4 regions of the Rhizobium sp. No.120 genome follow, and region 1 is predicted to be linked to each of the others. Evidence: predicted binding sites of a transcription regulator. Region 1 holds the regulator's gene; each other region holds the start of a gene.
What was found. The regulator LexA, encoded in region 1, represses DNA repair genes until DNA is damaged. The targets are predictions, from matches to a motif close to TGTTCNNNNTGTGTTCNG.
Positions count from the first base shown of each region.

Region 2: a site for LexA is predicted at 1,200-1,217, ahead of ACYJRZ_RS19400 (ImuA family protein). Genes of this name have one in related genera too.
Region 3: a site for LexA is predicted at 1,306-1,323, ahead of ACYJRZ_RS24565 (ImuA family protein). Genes of this name have one in related genera too.
Region 4: a site for LexA is predicted at 2,741-2,758, ahead of recA (recombinase RecA). Genes of this name have one in related genera too.

Region 1 is NZ_BAAJNQ010000003.1:98,758-102,612, reverse strand. It holds gene ACYJRZ_RS11010 (ComEC/Rec2 family competence protein) at 88-2,556, shown strand; gene lexA (transcriptional repressor LexA) at 2,537-3,259, opposite strand; gene ACYJRZ_RS11000 (VOC family protein) at 3,677-3,855, shown strand, end outside.
Region 2 is NZ_BAAJNQ010000006.1:277,980-281,834, reverse strand. It holds gene ACYJRZ_RS19405 (trypsin-like serine peptidase) at 42-887, opposite strand; gene ACYJRZ_RS19400 (ImuA family protein) at 1,282-2,034, shown strand; gene ACYJRZ_RS19395 (Y-family DNA polymerase) at 1,955-3,466, shown strand; gene ACYJRZ_RS19390 (error-prone DNA polymerase) at 3,463-3,855, shown strand, end outside.
Region 3 is NZ_BAAJNQ010000011.1:78,233-82,087, reverse strand. It holds gene ACYJRZ_RS24580 (HpcH/HpaI aldolase/citrate lyase family protein) at 1-466, shown strand, start outside; gene ACYJRZ_RS24575 (DUF1737 domain-containing protein) at 493-699, shown strand; gene ACYJRZ_RS24570 (metallopeptidase family protein) at 746-1,183, opposite strand; gene ACYJRZ_RS24565 (ImuA family protein) at 1,346-2,326, shown strand; gene ACYJRZ_RS24560 (Y-family DNA polymerase) at 2,367-3,794, shown strand; gene ACYJRZ_RS24555 (error-prone DNA polymerase) at 3,791-3,855, shown strand, end outside.
Region 4 is NZ_BAAJNQ010000001.1:977,251-981,105, reverse strand. It holds gene alaS (alanine--tRNA ligase) at 1-1,355, opposite strand, end outside; gene recA (recombinase RecA) at 1,529-2,614, opposite strand; gene ACYJRZ_RS04855 (carbohydrate kinase family protein) at 2,854-3,798, shown strand; gene ACYJRZ_RS04850 (pseudouridine-5'-phosphate glycosidase) at 3,845-3,855, shown strand, end outside.

The DNA.
Region 1 (3,855 bases):
CGATTTCGGTTGAATTCACTAGACGGTGACGGCACAAATCGCGCAGAAGCTGTAGTTTGGCGCGGGGGCAGTCAGCGAGTGCCTAATTTGGAGGCATCCGACCAGCAGGAAGAGAGCAAGGACGTTATCGCGTCCCCGCAAGGTCGCGCCTTTTCCACCACGATTACCCTTCGCGCCAAAGCGCGACGATGGGAACGAACACAGGATCAGGCGCCGCTGACGGCGCGTTTCCTGCGTGTTGCGAAGCATCTTGGAGCCGCTGTCCTCGGCTTGATTGCGGAGGAGGCGGCCCATGGCCGTGCTGTTCTGTTCGCGCCGATCTATATGGGTTTGGGTGCGATTATCTGGTTTGAAGCGCAGGTCGATCCGCCACCGCAGGCAGTTCTCGCAGGCCTCGTTCTGTTTGCTTTGGGCTTTTTGCTCAAGCGCGATGCGGGCAGGCTACTACACCACACGCTTTTCGCCGGTATGCTCATCTGCCTGGGCATGGCGCTCTCGCAATGGGAAAGCTGGCGGGTTTCCACCGTCATGCTCGATTCGGCCGTGACGACCACCGTGACTGGGCAGATTGAGCGACGGGAGACCTATGACAATGGGCGCTGGCGCTATGTCGTCCGCGTCGAGGCAACGGAAAAGCCTTCTATTCGCCGCGTGCCGCAACGGGTCACGATCTTCGTGCGCAAGCAAGCGGAGCCGTTCGATTTGGGTGATCGGATCCAGGGCAGGGCGCGTCTGACGCCTCCAGCCGGACCGGCATTGATCGGCCTCAACGATTTCGCCTTCAGCTCATATTTTAACGGCATCGGCGCGAATGGCTTTGCCTACGGAACGCCGGAATTATTATCACCATCCGGTGACAACGCTGCCGGCTCGTTATTGGATACGGCCGATATCTGGCTTGCGGGCTTGCGCAACAGCATAGGCGACCGGATCAGGCAAACCTTGCCGGGAGATACCGGCGCCTTTGCCGCAGCGCTTGTCACCGATGAGAGACGTGCGATCTCAAAGGATACGACTGAGGCCTTGCGAGTCGCGGGCCTGACCCACATCATTGCAATTTCCGGCCTCAACATGGCGCTGTCGGCCGGCATTTTCTATGTCGGTCTACGTTATTTGTTCAGCTTTTTCCCCGGTGTCGCTCAGGCTTGGCCAACAAAGAAATTTGCGGCTTTCGGCGCACTTCTGACGGTAACGGCCTATTACCTTATTTCCGGTTTCGGCGTTTCCGCCGAACGCGCCTTCATCATGATGGCGATCATGTTGGTGGCCGTGCTTTTCGATAGACCGTCAATCAGCTTGCGCAATGTGGCGCTCTCAGCCATCGTCATCCTCGTCTTGTCTCCGTCGCAAGTGCTCGGTCCGAGCTTCCAGATGTCCTATGCCGCGACGCTTGCGCTGGTTTCGGGCTATTCGCTGTGGAAACGACGTCGCCATCGCGAGAACGTTGTTTCGCGCATCCGCTTATTGAGCCCATTGCTATTTATCACGCGCTTCTTCGGGGGCGTGATATCCACCTCCTTTATCGGCGGTGTGTCGACAGCGATATTTTCGATCGAACATTTTCACCGGCTGGCGACATATGGACTTGCCGCCAACCTTGCGGCCATGCCCGTCGTCTCTTTCATCGTCATGCCCTTCGGCATGATGGCGATGCTGCTGATGCCTTTCGGAATCGATGGACCGTTCTGGAAAGTCACCGGCGAGGGACTGGAGCTTGTGATCATCATCGCGAAAACCGTAGCAGGCTGGGGAGGCGATATCACCTTCGGCCGCCAGCCCGGCTGGCTGATGCCGACTTTCATCGCAGGATTCCTGATCATGAGCATGCTGCGGACCAGGCTTCGCCATCTGGGACTGTTGCTATCGCCGTCATCTGTCGGTGTGGCTGCGTTCGGCTCCGGCGTGCCGAAGCCAGATCTGATGATCTCGGAAGATGGCATTCTCGTTGCCTTGCGCCAGGATGATATTCTCTCCACCAATCGCGAGAGACCGCAGGCCTTCATCTTCGAGCAATGGCAAAAAGCGCTGGTCGCGGCCGAACATCAACCGCCAACGATGCTTGCGACCGATGACCGGCTTCCGCAGATCAGCAAGACGGATCGGCATAAGCGACTAAGTAACGAAGAGCAGAAGGCGGTCGGTACAGCAATGGCGGAAGCCTTAGATCGTACCATGCAGGGAAGCTTTGCCTGTCAGAAGGGAGCATGGTGCGTAGCCATGCTGGAAAACGGCGTGATATTGGTCACCATCGAGAACGCAGCCTACCTGCCCGCAGCTTGCGACACGGGGAACATTATCGTGACACATATCCGGCTGCGGCTGGACTACTGCCGCTCCGGAGCGATGCTCATAACCGGTGCGACATTGCGCAAAACCGGCTCCATCGAAATGATGCTTACCGCCGACAAGCCCATCATATCAGCCGCATTCGAGAACCCGCAGCGGCCATGGACCAGACATCGAACTTATGATTGGCGCACCGGCAAATTTGACGCGCCACTTGCAAAGGCACCACCAGTCGTCGACAACTCACCGGTCAGTGATAGCGACGAATAAGGCCAACGAGCTTACCCTGAACTTTCACGCGATCCGGCCCGAAGATGCGGGTTTCATAGGCTGGGTTCGCGGCTTCCAGCGCGATGGAGGCACCCTTGCGGCGGAAGCGCTTCAGTGTCGCCTCTTCGTCGTCGACGAGCGCCACGACGATGTCGCCCGGGTTGGCTGTCGTCGAATTGCGGATAATGACCGTATCGCCGTCGAAGATACCCGCATCGATCATCGAATCCCCGCGGACTTCAAGCGCATAATGTTCGCCAGAACCAAGCATGTCGGCGGGAACGGTAATATCGTGTGTATTGTTCTGGATGGCCGAGATAGGAACGCCGGCAGCAATCCGGCCCATCACGGGCACGGAAGCCGAACCGCTATGATCGTCATTTGCGACCTTCGGCTGAGCGGGCGGAGCGGCGGGCTGTGGCCTGCCGAGGCTGCCTTCGATGACGCTCGGCGAAAAACCGCGGCGAGGCTGCAGACTTGGACTATAGGCTTCCGGCAGCTTGATGACTTCGAGGGCCCTGGCTCGGTTCGGCAGCCGGCGGATAAAGCCGCGCTCCTCCAGCGCCGTGATCAGACGATGGATACCGGATTTGGATGCCAGATCCAGTGCATCCTTCATCTCGTCGAAGGATGGCGGAACACCAGATTCCTTCATGCGTTCGTGAATGAAGAGAAGCAGTTCCTGCTGCTTGCGCGTCAACATCGTCTTGGAACCCCAGAATCAAGAAAAGCCGTGAAACAAATCCAGAACGGACACTATATGTTCCATATGTGTTCCGCAAGTGCTTAAATTTCGGTAAAGCCTTGCAGGGTCAATTAAATAAACACGAGTTGCGAATGGATCGGCTTAACACGTCGAGACGCTATACATGCTGCAACGATTTGAAAAATATATGAAATGTCGATATTTCCATTCTCATGCCTTATTACTTGGTCGGCGTATCCAGGAAGCGGATCGATGTTGCGCGTCGTCGTTGAAGCCCGATGGAATTGAGAATCAGCGATCACGTTTGCGAGATTGCCTTCGGTCCTGCCCCTGTGCGTCGAGTGTCCATGTTCCTGTCTTGAATTGAGCGAAGGATGGGCGCAAATCTGCTCCCACAGGCAAACAGGAGGAACCATGAATTCGTCACAGCATCCACTGGATCATCTTGTGCTGCCGACCGTCGATATCGCCCTGGCGCGCGAGCGCCTCGGCAAGCTCGGTTTTACAGTGGCTCCGGATGCGCGCCATCCCTTTGGCACACAGAATGCCTGCGTTTATCTTGCCGATAAAACCTATTTAGAGCCTTTGGCTGT
Region 2 (3,855 bases), on a different contig from region 1:
TGCTGAAGGGACGCTTCGTTCCCCATCGTAGCAACCAACACTCATTCTCCTGCAAGTTTGTGCACGGCTGCGACAAGTTCCGGTTCGAAGCCGACGGCAAAGGTATAGCAGCGCTTTCGGTTGAACTTCGTGCAAGACGCACTCATCGAACTCATGACGCCAACTGCTTCCAGACCTTGAGGTCCTTGGCGGAGCAACGCGCCACCCGACGCACCATGGCCGGAGGAACAATCTGTGCGAATGCCACTGGCGGCGACGCCATCAATATTGTCGATTGCACGTATCCTACAATCAGTGAGAATTCGCTCGTTCCAATCGTCGGGAAGAAAGTTGTCCTGGCGAATAGTGGCCATTGTGATCTTTTCGCCCGCAGAAACAGGCTTTGAAGGCATATGATACGGCTCGAACTCGGTTACTGGTTCGGATAGTCGCATCACGACCCAATCAAAGCGGTCCGTCAGCGAACGTTGCACGGCATCGGGATAGAGGAAAGATCGAACATCAACCTTGTGCCATTTCGACCCTTTGCCGTCGCTCACCTCAAAGCCACAACGCGTAATCGACATCCGACCAGCGTAGCCGCCCATGCTCGCTTCGGGAAAAAGAACATGTCTTGCGGTGACGACAATATTGGACTTGAAAATAAGGAAGGCGCTAGCCTCGCCAAAGGGGCACATGATCCGGCCCGACGCACCGAACTTCTTGCGGGCCTCATCCGGCGACATGCTGTGTAATTTGGCATACTCATCGATTGGGTGCCGATTATCGCCGCCAATGGCTCCTGCTTTGGCGTAAGAAGATCCGAGGATCAATACAAGTATGATTGCGAATAGTTGCGGCAGCTGCCGAGCAACGATTGAGAGCGACCCCATTGATAAACGTGACATGTCTGGCTTTTCCTCCCGCTTCTGTTTGGACCGCGACGCCAAAACCATTCTTCGGATATCCCGCCCGCTAGATCTTCTTGATACAACTAGACCGGGCGCAGGTCCAGCCATCGCACAACGCAGTTAAGGGCACGCTCCCGAACAAAAAACTATCGCCGTGATCCGTGTAAGGGCGTAAAGGCCAAAAATATTCTGCACCAATGCTTGGCGGTATCCGCAGACTACCGATTTGATTCACTGAGGTAATTTCAAATCCACTGAAACTAGGGGAATAAATTCCTGTTTTGCTCCATCTTGACACTCGGCATGCTTTGGAACAGAACGTGAACATAAATCATTTATGACGACATCAGGTCGTGTTTTCCATCCACGAACCGAAAGGATTCAGTGAATAATGACGGCTGCGCGTGAGCACGTCATATCGGATCTTCGTACCCGCATCGCTGCACTGGAGCGGAATGCCGGGCGTAAAGCAGACTATTTGCCGTTTGGAGTTCCTGAGATCGACGCCGTTCTTCCAGGCGGGGGCCTTGCCTATGGCGCGTTGCACGAGTTTGCCGGGGGTGGGGCGGGTGTCGTCGACGGTGCGGCTGTCGCCCTGTTTGTTGCCGGGGTTGCGGCACGGACGAATGGAAAGATCGTCTGGTGCCTGACGCGGCCGGACCTGTTCTTTCCGGCATTGGCGCAGGCGGGCCTTCATCCTGATCGGGTCGTCTTCGTAGAGGCCGACAAGGAGGAAGATATCCTGGCGTCGATGGAAGAAGCCCTGGCCTTTGGCGGCATTGGAGTTGTCGTTGGCGAGATCGTGAGACTGTCGATGGTTGCCTCCCGTCGCCTACAGTTGGCGGCAGAAAAGACCGGCACGATGTGCCTCGTCGTCAGGCGTTGGCGCAGACAGGCCGAAGCCAGTGATTTCGGGCAGCCAACTGCCTCGACGACACGCTGGCGGGTCAGCGTGCTGCCTTCGGAAGACCTGCCGGTTCCAGGTGTCGGCCGCGCGAGGTGGTTTCTGGAATTGATGAGAGTGAAAGCAGGCGAATGCGCCGAGTTTGTCGTTGGAGCGTGTGATGCCTCGGGTCGTATCGATATTTCTACCGGACCTTCCGACCGACAGGATCAGGCGGGCAGATCCCGCTATTCCGACTGAACAGCCAGTCGTCGTCATTGCCAGGAACGGCTCCAAGCGCTGGGTATCCGCCGTCGACGCTGCGGCGAAGAAGGTCGGCGTTCGTGTCGGCATGAAAGCAGCCGAAGCGCAGGCTCTATTCGGTGGACTGTTGATGGTCGACGCCGATCCATCTGCAGATGCGGTCGCTCTGGAACGGATCTCGTTCTGGGCGCTCACGCAATATTCGCCGATCGTCGCCGTGGATGGTCTCGATGGGATCGTCATGGACACGGAAGGTGCCGACCATCTGCAGGGCGGCGAACTGCCGATGCTGACCGGAATTGCCAATCGATTCCGGGCGAGGGGACTGACGACCCGCGTCGCTATCGCCGACACATGGGGGGCTGCCCATGCCTGCGCCCGTGCCATCAACCGGGAAATCGTCATCATACCGCCTGGAGAGACCGTCCGTGCGGTTGAACACCTGCCAGTTTCTAAGCTGCGATTGCCGGACAAGATCGTCGGTGATCTGCGGACGTTGGGTTTTAAGACGATCGGTGAACTGTCAGCGACACCACGTGCACCATTGGCTCTTCGCTTTGGTCCCGAAATCGGCCGACGGCTCGATCAGATCTTCGGTCGGATATCGGAACCAATTGACCCGATCCGGACGCCCGACCTGATCGAGGTCAGTCGCTCCTTTGCCGAGCCGATCGGTGCGGCGGAGACGATCGACAAGTATGTTGGACGGCTGATCATGCAGCTTGTCGCCGAGTTGCAACGCAAGGGTCTCGGGGTACGGCGGACCGACCTCATCGTCGAGAAGGTCGATGGCATCAGGCAAGCCATACGTGCGGGAACAGCCAAGCCAGCCCGCGACATCGCCTGGCTCATGAAGCTGTTTCGGGACCGCACCGAAAAGATCGAGCCGGGTTTCGGCATCGAGAAGCTGACGCTCATTGCGATCATGACTGAGCCACTTGGCGATGAGCAGCAGTCATCTTCACTGGTCGGTGACTCGGATAAGGACATCACGCCCTTGATCGACATTTTCGGCAATCGCGGGCAGCGTGTCTATCGGATTGCCCCCGTCGCGTCGGACGTTCCCGAACGCAGTATCCGTCGCATTCCGGCGGCTGTCGACGAAAGCGTGGAGTCATGGGTCCACCATTGGCCGCGCCCCGTGCGACTATTGGCCAAGCCCGATAGAATCGAAGCCATCGCACTTTTGCCGGACCACCCGCCCGCCAGCATTACCTGGCGCGGCAAGCGGCGTCGCGTGAAACGTGCCGACGGCCCTGAGAGAATATTCGGGGAGTGGTGGAAGCGCGACAGTGAACTCTCGGCGGTGCGCGATTACTTCGTCATCGAGGACGAAGGCGGTGAACGCTTCTGGATCTTTCGCAGCGGTGACGGCATCGATGCGGAGACGGGATCGCATCTCTGGTTTCTGCACGGGATCTTCGCATGAGATATGCCGAGCTGCAGGTCACCACCCATTTCTCCTTCCTGCGCGGCGCATCCTCTGCCGACGAGCTGTTTGCGACGGCGAAGATGCTGGGGATGGAGGCGCTCGGCATCGTCGATCGCAACAGCCTTGCCGGGATCGTCCGGGCGCTGGAAGCATCGCGGGCGACAGGGCTGCGTCTCGTCGTCGGTTGCCGTCTCGATCTGCAGGACGACATGTCGATCCTGATCTATCCCACCGACCGCACCTCATACTCCCGCCTGACCAGGCTGCTGACACTGGGAAAATCCAGGGGTGGCAAGGACAACTGCATCCTCCATATCGAGGATGTCGCTCTCTATGCCGAGGGCCTGATCGGAATCCTTGTGCCCGATCTCACCGACGAGACCTGT
Region 3 (3,855 bases), on a different contig from region 1:
TTGTTTTGTCGTCGGTCTCAACGACCTCAGAAAGGAAACGGGTGTCCTGCCGCAGCCCGGTCGCCCCTATCTCGTGCCCTGGCTTATGCAGGTGATATTGGCCGTCAGCGCTTACGGCCTCGAGGCGATCGACAGCGTCTTCAACGACTTCAGAAATGCCGAAGAATTCGAGACAGAATGCGGCCAGGGGGTCGCCATGGGCTTTGCCGGCAAGATGCTGATCCATCCGAGCCAGATCGAAGCAGCCAATCGGTATTTCGGTCCGGCTGAGGCCGCCCTCGCCGAAGCCGAAGCCATTATCGCCGCCTTCGCCGCACCGGATGCCGCAACTCTCAATGTCGTGAACATTGGCGGGCGGATGGTGGAGCGGCTGCACCTTGTCCAGGCGGAGAGACTCGTCCATAAAGCTCGCCTGATTGCGCAGCGCTCCTCGGGCGCCGCCGCAACGCCCCGCGGCGATGTCTGATTGCCAAATACAAGAAAGATGCCTTGATGAAACTCTACCGCTTCCTCACCGGTCCCGACGACGCATCCTTCTGCCACAAGGTAAGCGCGGCGCTGAACAAGGGCTGGGAGCTATACGGCTCGCCTACCTATGGTTTCAATTCTGCAAGCGGGCGGATGGAATGCGGCCAAGCCGTCGTCAAGGACGTGGCTGGCAAGGATTACGATCCGGATATGAAGCTTTCGGAGCAGTAAGCCATAACTGAAGTTCTTCTCCCGGCCGTCTTGCGGTCGGGAGGGATCAGCGATCCGTCGCTTCTTCGGCGCTTGCCTCGATGCGCTCCATGTCCTCGTCGCTCAGGCCGAAATGGTGGCCGATCTCGTGGATCAGGACATGGGTTATGATGTCGCCCAGGGTTTCGTCGTTCTCCGCCCAATAGTCGATGATTGGCCGGCGATAGAGTCGAATCTTGTTCGGCATGTCGCCAGTCTGGGCGGTAAAACGCTCCGAGATGCCGCGGCCTTCGAAGAGGCCGAGCAGGTCGAAGGGGGTTTCCAGCGCCATATCCTCGAACACTTCGTCATCCGGGAAATCCTCGATGAGAATGACGAGGTTGCCGGTGAGCGAGCGGAATTCCTCCGGCAGGTGGCTATAGGCCTCCATTGCCAGGGATTCGAATGTGCTGATGGAGGGAGAGTGGCGATCCCGCCAATCTTCGCTCTGGTCGACGCGAGCCATGAATATTCCTTCCTTGGCTGGTCATATAGAGACTTTGCGCTGCTTTTACGAGAGTAGATTGAGGCAGAGGAATATTTTCTCATTAAATGGTGTTGACTCTTTCTTCAAGCTCTGGAATCCATAAGAACATAACAGGAACATTATCGATCTGGAGTGAACGTCATGGCCGAGGCTGCCGTGGCGCGGGAAACGCTTTTTGCCCTGCGTGAAACTATTGCCCGACTGGAAGGCAGGCCGATCCCGGCACTGGCAGCCGCGGCGCATGAGACGTTGGCAGACAAGCCAGTGAGGGAGGCGGCGGGGATTGCGAAACCCCTGCCCGCTCCGTCTATGCTTGAACAGACGCTCCTTCCGGTCGGCGTCGACGAGCTCGATGCGGCGCTGCAAGGCGGCCTGCCACTCGATGCGCTGACGGAAATCCGCTCGCTCGGCTTGCGCGATGCTGCGGCGGCGAGCGGTTTTGCCCTTGCGCTTGCGGCGCGGCTGCATGCGCAAGCATCGGATATGGCCACGGCCAAGTCTCCCGTCCTATGGATCGGCGATACGGTCGCCACGATGGAGGCGGGCCTGCCCTACGCTATCGGCATCCGGGATTTTGGCTTGGAACCCGAGGCTTTTCTACAGGCGTCACCGCGCAAGCTGGATGATGCGCTCTGGGTGGCGGAGGCAGCCCTTGGCAGTGCTGCCTTTGCCGCGGTCATTCTGGAAGTACGCGGCAATCCCGCCCGTTTCGGTCTGACCGAGAGCCGGCGGCTGGCGCTGAGGGCCAAGGCGGCGGGACGGCCCTTGTTTCTGTTGCGACAGGGAGGCGAGGAGGAAGCAAGCAGCGCGCTCTTCCGCTTTTCCGTCGAACCCGCGCCTGCGCAGGCGCGGCCCCTGCCGGACGGATCGGTGCTTGGCGGCAGCATCGGTCATCCGGCCTTTCGTCTCACCTTGGAAAAGAGCCGAAACCCGGCGCCCCTTTCCATAACCCTGGAGTGGAATGCCCATGACCGCCGCTTTGCCCCTGTCTCCGATGTTCAGCACCCTGCCTTTCCCGGCGAACACGCAGCGCATTCTGGCGCTGACCTTTCCGCATCTGCCGACCGACCGCATCGCGCGCAAGCGCTGGGGTCTATCCTGGCGTTCGACAGGCAGGCTTGAAGCGCCGCCGCTCGCCTGTGCCGGCAAGCTCAACAATGCGATGCGACTGAGCGCGCTCAACGAACGCGCAGAGATGATCGGCCTGAAACAGGGGCAGGGCGTGGCCGAGGCAAAGGCGATCTGTCCCGATCTCGATGTCGTCGAGGAGGATCCGGCAGCGGATCGCAAGCTCCTGGAAGCGATTGCTGACTGGTGCGACCGCTATACGCCACTGGTGGCGATCGACGGCAAGGATGGCCTTTTCCTCGATATTACCGGCTGCGCCCATCTCTTCGGCGGCGAGGAGGCACTGCTTGAGGACATTCTAATCCGGATCTCCCGGCTGGGCTTCGATGTGCGCGGCGCCATTTCCTCCGCACCCGGCCTCTCCTGGGCTGTCGCCCGCTTTGACGCGAGCCGTATCGTTCCGCCGGAAGCCATGGAAGAGGCATTGGCACCGCTGCCGGTCGTATGCCTTCGGCTTGGCGAGGAGACCGTTGCAGCCTTGCAGAAGATGGGCCTGAAGCAGGTGGGCGATCTTCTGGCCGCGCCGCGGGCGCCGCTTGCCCGCCGCTTCGGCGCGCAGCTGCTGCTGCGGCTCGATCAGGCCATTGGTCTCGTCGAGGAGCCGATCTCGCCGCGCCGCCCGATCGCGCAATTGTCGGCCGAGCGCCGGCTGGCCGAGCCGGTGCAGGCGGAAGAGGATATTCTGCTGCTTGCCCGCCAGCTTGCCGAAACCCTGAAGCCGGGGCTGGAAGCCCGCGGTGTCGGCGGCCGTTCCTTCGAACTCCTGTTGTTCAGGGTGGATGGGGCAGTCTTCCGCATCGCCGCCGGCGCGTCGCAGCCGCTGCGGGAGCCGAGCCGGATCGCCAGCCTGTTCACAGAACGCTTCGGCGCCATTCATGACGATCTCGATGTCGGCTATGGTTTCGAAATCGTCCGCCTCAATGTGCTTCAGCATGCGCTCTTCGATGCCATGCAAGGCGATTTCGTCGGAGAAGGCCGCCAGGAAGGGTCGCTTGCCGCCTTTGTCGATCGTGTGACCGCACGGCTGGGGCCGGACTGTCTGCAAGGGTTCGAGTTGCGGCAGAGCCATATTCCCGAACGAGCCGTACGGCCGCTACCAGCCATGACTATTCTCGCCTCGAAGCAGCGCACAGGTCAGGAGGATGCTGGCCATGGCTTCGTCCGCGGCGAGCGGCCGCTGCGGTTGTTTCGCATGCCGGAACTGATCGAAACCGTGGCTGCCGAAGTGCCCGATGGCCCTCCCCGGCAATTCCGCTGGCGGCGGGTCATGCATCGGGTCAACCGGGCCGAAGGGCCGGAGCGGCTTTCGGCGGAATGGTGGCTTGAGGAAAGGCAAGAACCTGACCGCGATTACTTCCAGGTCGAAGATGAGGAAGGCCATCGTTTCTGGCTGTTCCGCAAGGGGCTCTATGGCCGAAGCGGCCCGACGCCGGATTGGTACATGCATGGGGTCTTCGCATGAACGCGCGCCCGAGCTTTCACGAACCTGCCCCCTTCTTCGAGATCGGAGTGAGAACGAATTT
Region 4 (3,855 bases), on a different contig from region 1:
TTCTTTTCCTTGAGCTCGAACCAGATGGTCTCGGTCGCCTTGTCGCCGGAGCCTGCCCAATGCGAACGCGCTTCAGCCTTCTGCCGCTCCATCGCATCGGTAAAGCTGGAAATGTCGACGCCGATGCCGCGGGCGCGCAGCGCATCCTGCGTCAGGTCGAGCGGGAAACCATAGGTGTCGTAGAGCTTGAAGGCGGTCTCGCCGTCCAGGCTGTCGCCCTTATGCAGGTCTGAAGTTGCATCGTTGAGCAGCGACAGGCCACGTTCCAGCGTCTTGCGGAAACGGGTCTCTTCGAGCTTCAGCGTCTCGGAGGTAAGCGCCTCGGCGCGCACCAACTCGGGATAGGCGCGGCCCATCTGCTGGATTAGCGCCGGCAGCAGCTTCCACATCAGCGGTTCCTTGGCACCGAGCAACTGCGCGTGGCGCATGGCGCGGCGCATGATGCGGCGAAGCACGTAGCCGCGGCCTTCGTTCGACGGCAGCACGCCATCGGCGATCAGGAAGGCAGACGAACGCAGATGGTCGGCGATGACGCGATGGCTGGCACGATGCTCGCCCTCGGCCTTGACGCCCGTTGCCTCTTCCGAAGCTTCAATCAACGCGCGGAACAGATCGATGTCATAATTGTCATGCTTGCCCTGCAGCACGGCAGCAACGCGCTCGAGGCCCATGCCGGTATCGATCGACGGACGCGGCAGGTCGACGCGCTGCTCCTTGGTGATCTGCTCGAACTGCATGAAGACGAGATTCCAAATCTCGATGAAGCGGTCGCCATCTTCTTCCGGCGATCCGGGAGGGCCGCCCCAGATGTGATCGCCATGATCGTAGAAGATTTCCGAACAGGGGCCGCAGGGACCGGTATCGCCCATCGCCCAGAAATTGTCGCTGGTGGCGATGCGGATGATCCGGTCGTCGGAAAGGCCGGCAATCTTCTTCCACAGGTTAAAGGCGTCGTCGTCAGTGTGGTAGACCGTGACCAGCAGGCGCTTGGCATCGAGGCCGAATTCCTTGGTGATCAGGTTCCAGGCAAGCTCGATGGCGCGCTCCTTGAAATAGTCGCCAAAGGAGAAATTGCCGAGCATCTCGAAGAAGGTGTGGTGGCGTGCGGTATAGCCGACATTGTCGAGGTCGTTGTGCTTGCCGCCGGCGCGAACGCATTTCTGCGCCGTCGAAGCCGTCGTATAGGGGCGCTGCTCCAGGCCGGTAAAGACGTTCTTGAACTGCACCATGCCGGCATTGGTGAACATCAATGTCGGATCGTTGCGCGGCACCAGCGGGCTCGACGGCACGATCTCGTGGCCGTTTTTCTTAAAATAGTCGAGGAAGGTCGACCGGATTTCATTCACACCGCTCATAGGGGGCCCTTCAGTACTGCCGTCAACAACTTGCGTCAAAGTCAGAGGCTTTTATCGTTCGCTCCGGGCGCTGTCCAGCCGCACGAACAAAACCGGCCGCACATCCCTTGGACAATGCGGCCGGTTCCAATTTAAAGTCTCAGTCTCAGACCGGGAACTGCTCCCGAAGATCCTTATTCTCCGGAGGCGTCGCCATCATCGGCATCGGGACCGCCATTCTGCAGGAAGCGGTCGGCGATGAGACCGGCATTCTGGCGCAGCGACAACTCGATTTCGCGGGCGAGATCCGGATTGTCGCGCAAGAAGATTTTCGCATTCTCGCGGCCCTGTCCGAGGCGTTGGCTATTATAAGAGAACCAGGCACCGGACTTTTCGACAATACCGGCCTTGACGCCGAGATCGACAAGTTCGCCGGTCTTGGAAACACCTTCACCATACATAATGTCGAACTCGACCTGCTTGAAGGGAGGCGCCATCTTGTTCTTGACGACCTTGACGCGGGTCTGGTTGCCGATCACCTCTTCGCGCTCCTTGACGGCGCCGATACGGCGGATGTCGAGGCGAACCGAGGCATAGAACTTCAGCGCGTTACCGCCCGTCGTCGTTTCCGGCGAACCGAACATGACGCCGATCTTCATACGGATCTGGTTGATGAAGATCACCATGCAGTTGGACTTCGAGATCGAAGCCGTAAGCTTGCGCAGCGCCTGGCTCATCAGACGAGCCTGCAGACCCGGCAGGCTGTCGCCCATCTCGCCTTCGATTTCGGCGCGCGGCGTCAGAGCCGCAACGGAGTCGACGACCAGAACGTCGATCGCGCCGGAGCGCACCAGCGTGTCGGTGATTTCAAGCGCCTGCTCGCCCGTATCGGGCTGCGAGATCAGCAGGTTCTGCAGGTCGACGCCGAGCTTGCGGGCGTAGACCGGATCGAGCGCATGTTCTGCGTCCACGAAGGCGCAAATGCCGCCCTTCTTCTGCGCTTCTGCAATGGTCTGCAGCGCCAGTGTCGTCTTACCCGAGCTTTCCGGCCCGTAGATTTCGATGATGCGCCCCTTCGGCAAGCCGCCAATGCCGAGAGCGATATCGAGGCTCAGAGAGCCGGTGGAAACCGTTTCGATTTCGACCACGTTCTCGTTAGAACCGAGCTTCATGATCGAGCCCTTGCCGAACGACCGCTCAATTTGAGAGAGTGCCGCTTCAAGTGCCTTGCTTTTATCCACCGATTTGTCCTCTACAAGCCGCAAAGAATTCTGAGACATCCGATCCACCTTTAGGTTATTGAAGCCGCTCTAGCAATGTCGCCGCCGATGAGAATTCTGTACTCTATTTGTTCTCTTATCGCAAGAGCACAACAAGCAATTGAAAGAAAAAGGTAAAATGAATTTCGTTCTATTTTTGTTTTCTTCTTTCTTCCCAGGCACTTACATGCCAGGAACGGTGAATTGCGAGGTGTTTGCGGCTCGCTCGATTCGCCTTTTCGACTGCTGAGGATAACCCTATGGCGAAAAAGATTCTCGTTCTCGGCGGCGCCCATATCGACCGACGTGGCCGCATCTTCGGCGAGACGGCGCCTGGCGCCAGCAACCCCGGCGCATGGTACGAAGAGCCCGGCGGCGGCGGCTTCAATGCAGCCCGAAATCTCGCCCGCCTAGGCTTCGACGTGAAGCTGATCTCGCCGCGCGGCGGTGATCCCTCCGGCGAAATGGTGGCGGAAGCCGCAAGCCATGCCGGCATCGAAGACAAGCCCTTCGTCTTCCTCGATCGCAAGACGCCGAGCTATACGGCAATCCTCGAGAATGACGGCAATCTCGTCATCGCGCTTGCCGACATGGAGCTCTACAAGCTCTTCGTGCCAAGACGCCTGGCGATTCGCGCCGTTCGGGACACCTTCGAAGAAACCGACCTCATTCTCTGCGATGCCAATCTGCCAGCCGAAACCCTGGCGGCAATTGCGGCAAGGGCCGTCTTTTGCGGCAAGCCCGTTGCCGCTATCGCCATCTCGCCGGCCAAAGTCGTGCGGCTGAAACCAAGCCTTGCCGGCATCGACCATCTGTTCCTCAATGAGGCCGAAGCCGCGGCGCTGACCGAAATCCGTCCGGAGGATCCGCGCGAATGGATAAATGCTTTGCGTGCGCTCGGCCTGCGCAATGGTGTGATCACTCGCGGGAAACGCCCCCTGATCGCCTTCTCGCATGATGCCATCGTCAGCCTGCAGCCGCCTGTCGTCGAAGATGTGGCCGATGTCACCGGCGCGGGAGACTCGCTTGCTTCCGGCGTTCTTTCGGCGCTGCTGGCCGGCCACGATCTCGCGGAAGCCGTCCGTCATGGGGCAGCGGCGGCGGCGATCACCGTCCAGTCCCCTCATGCGACGGCGGAAAATCTCACTCCCGAGCTGCTAAAGGCGGCTTTGGCCCTTGTTCCCGAGGCCGAAATTCTGTCATGAAGCCTGCTCAAGACGCGTATATTGTTTCAGTGAATTGGAAACGACAATGACCCAGCC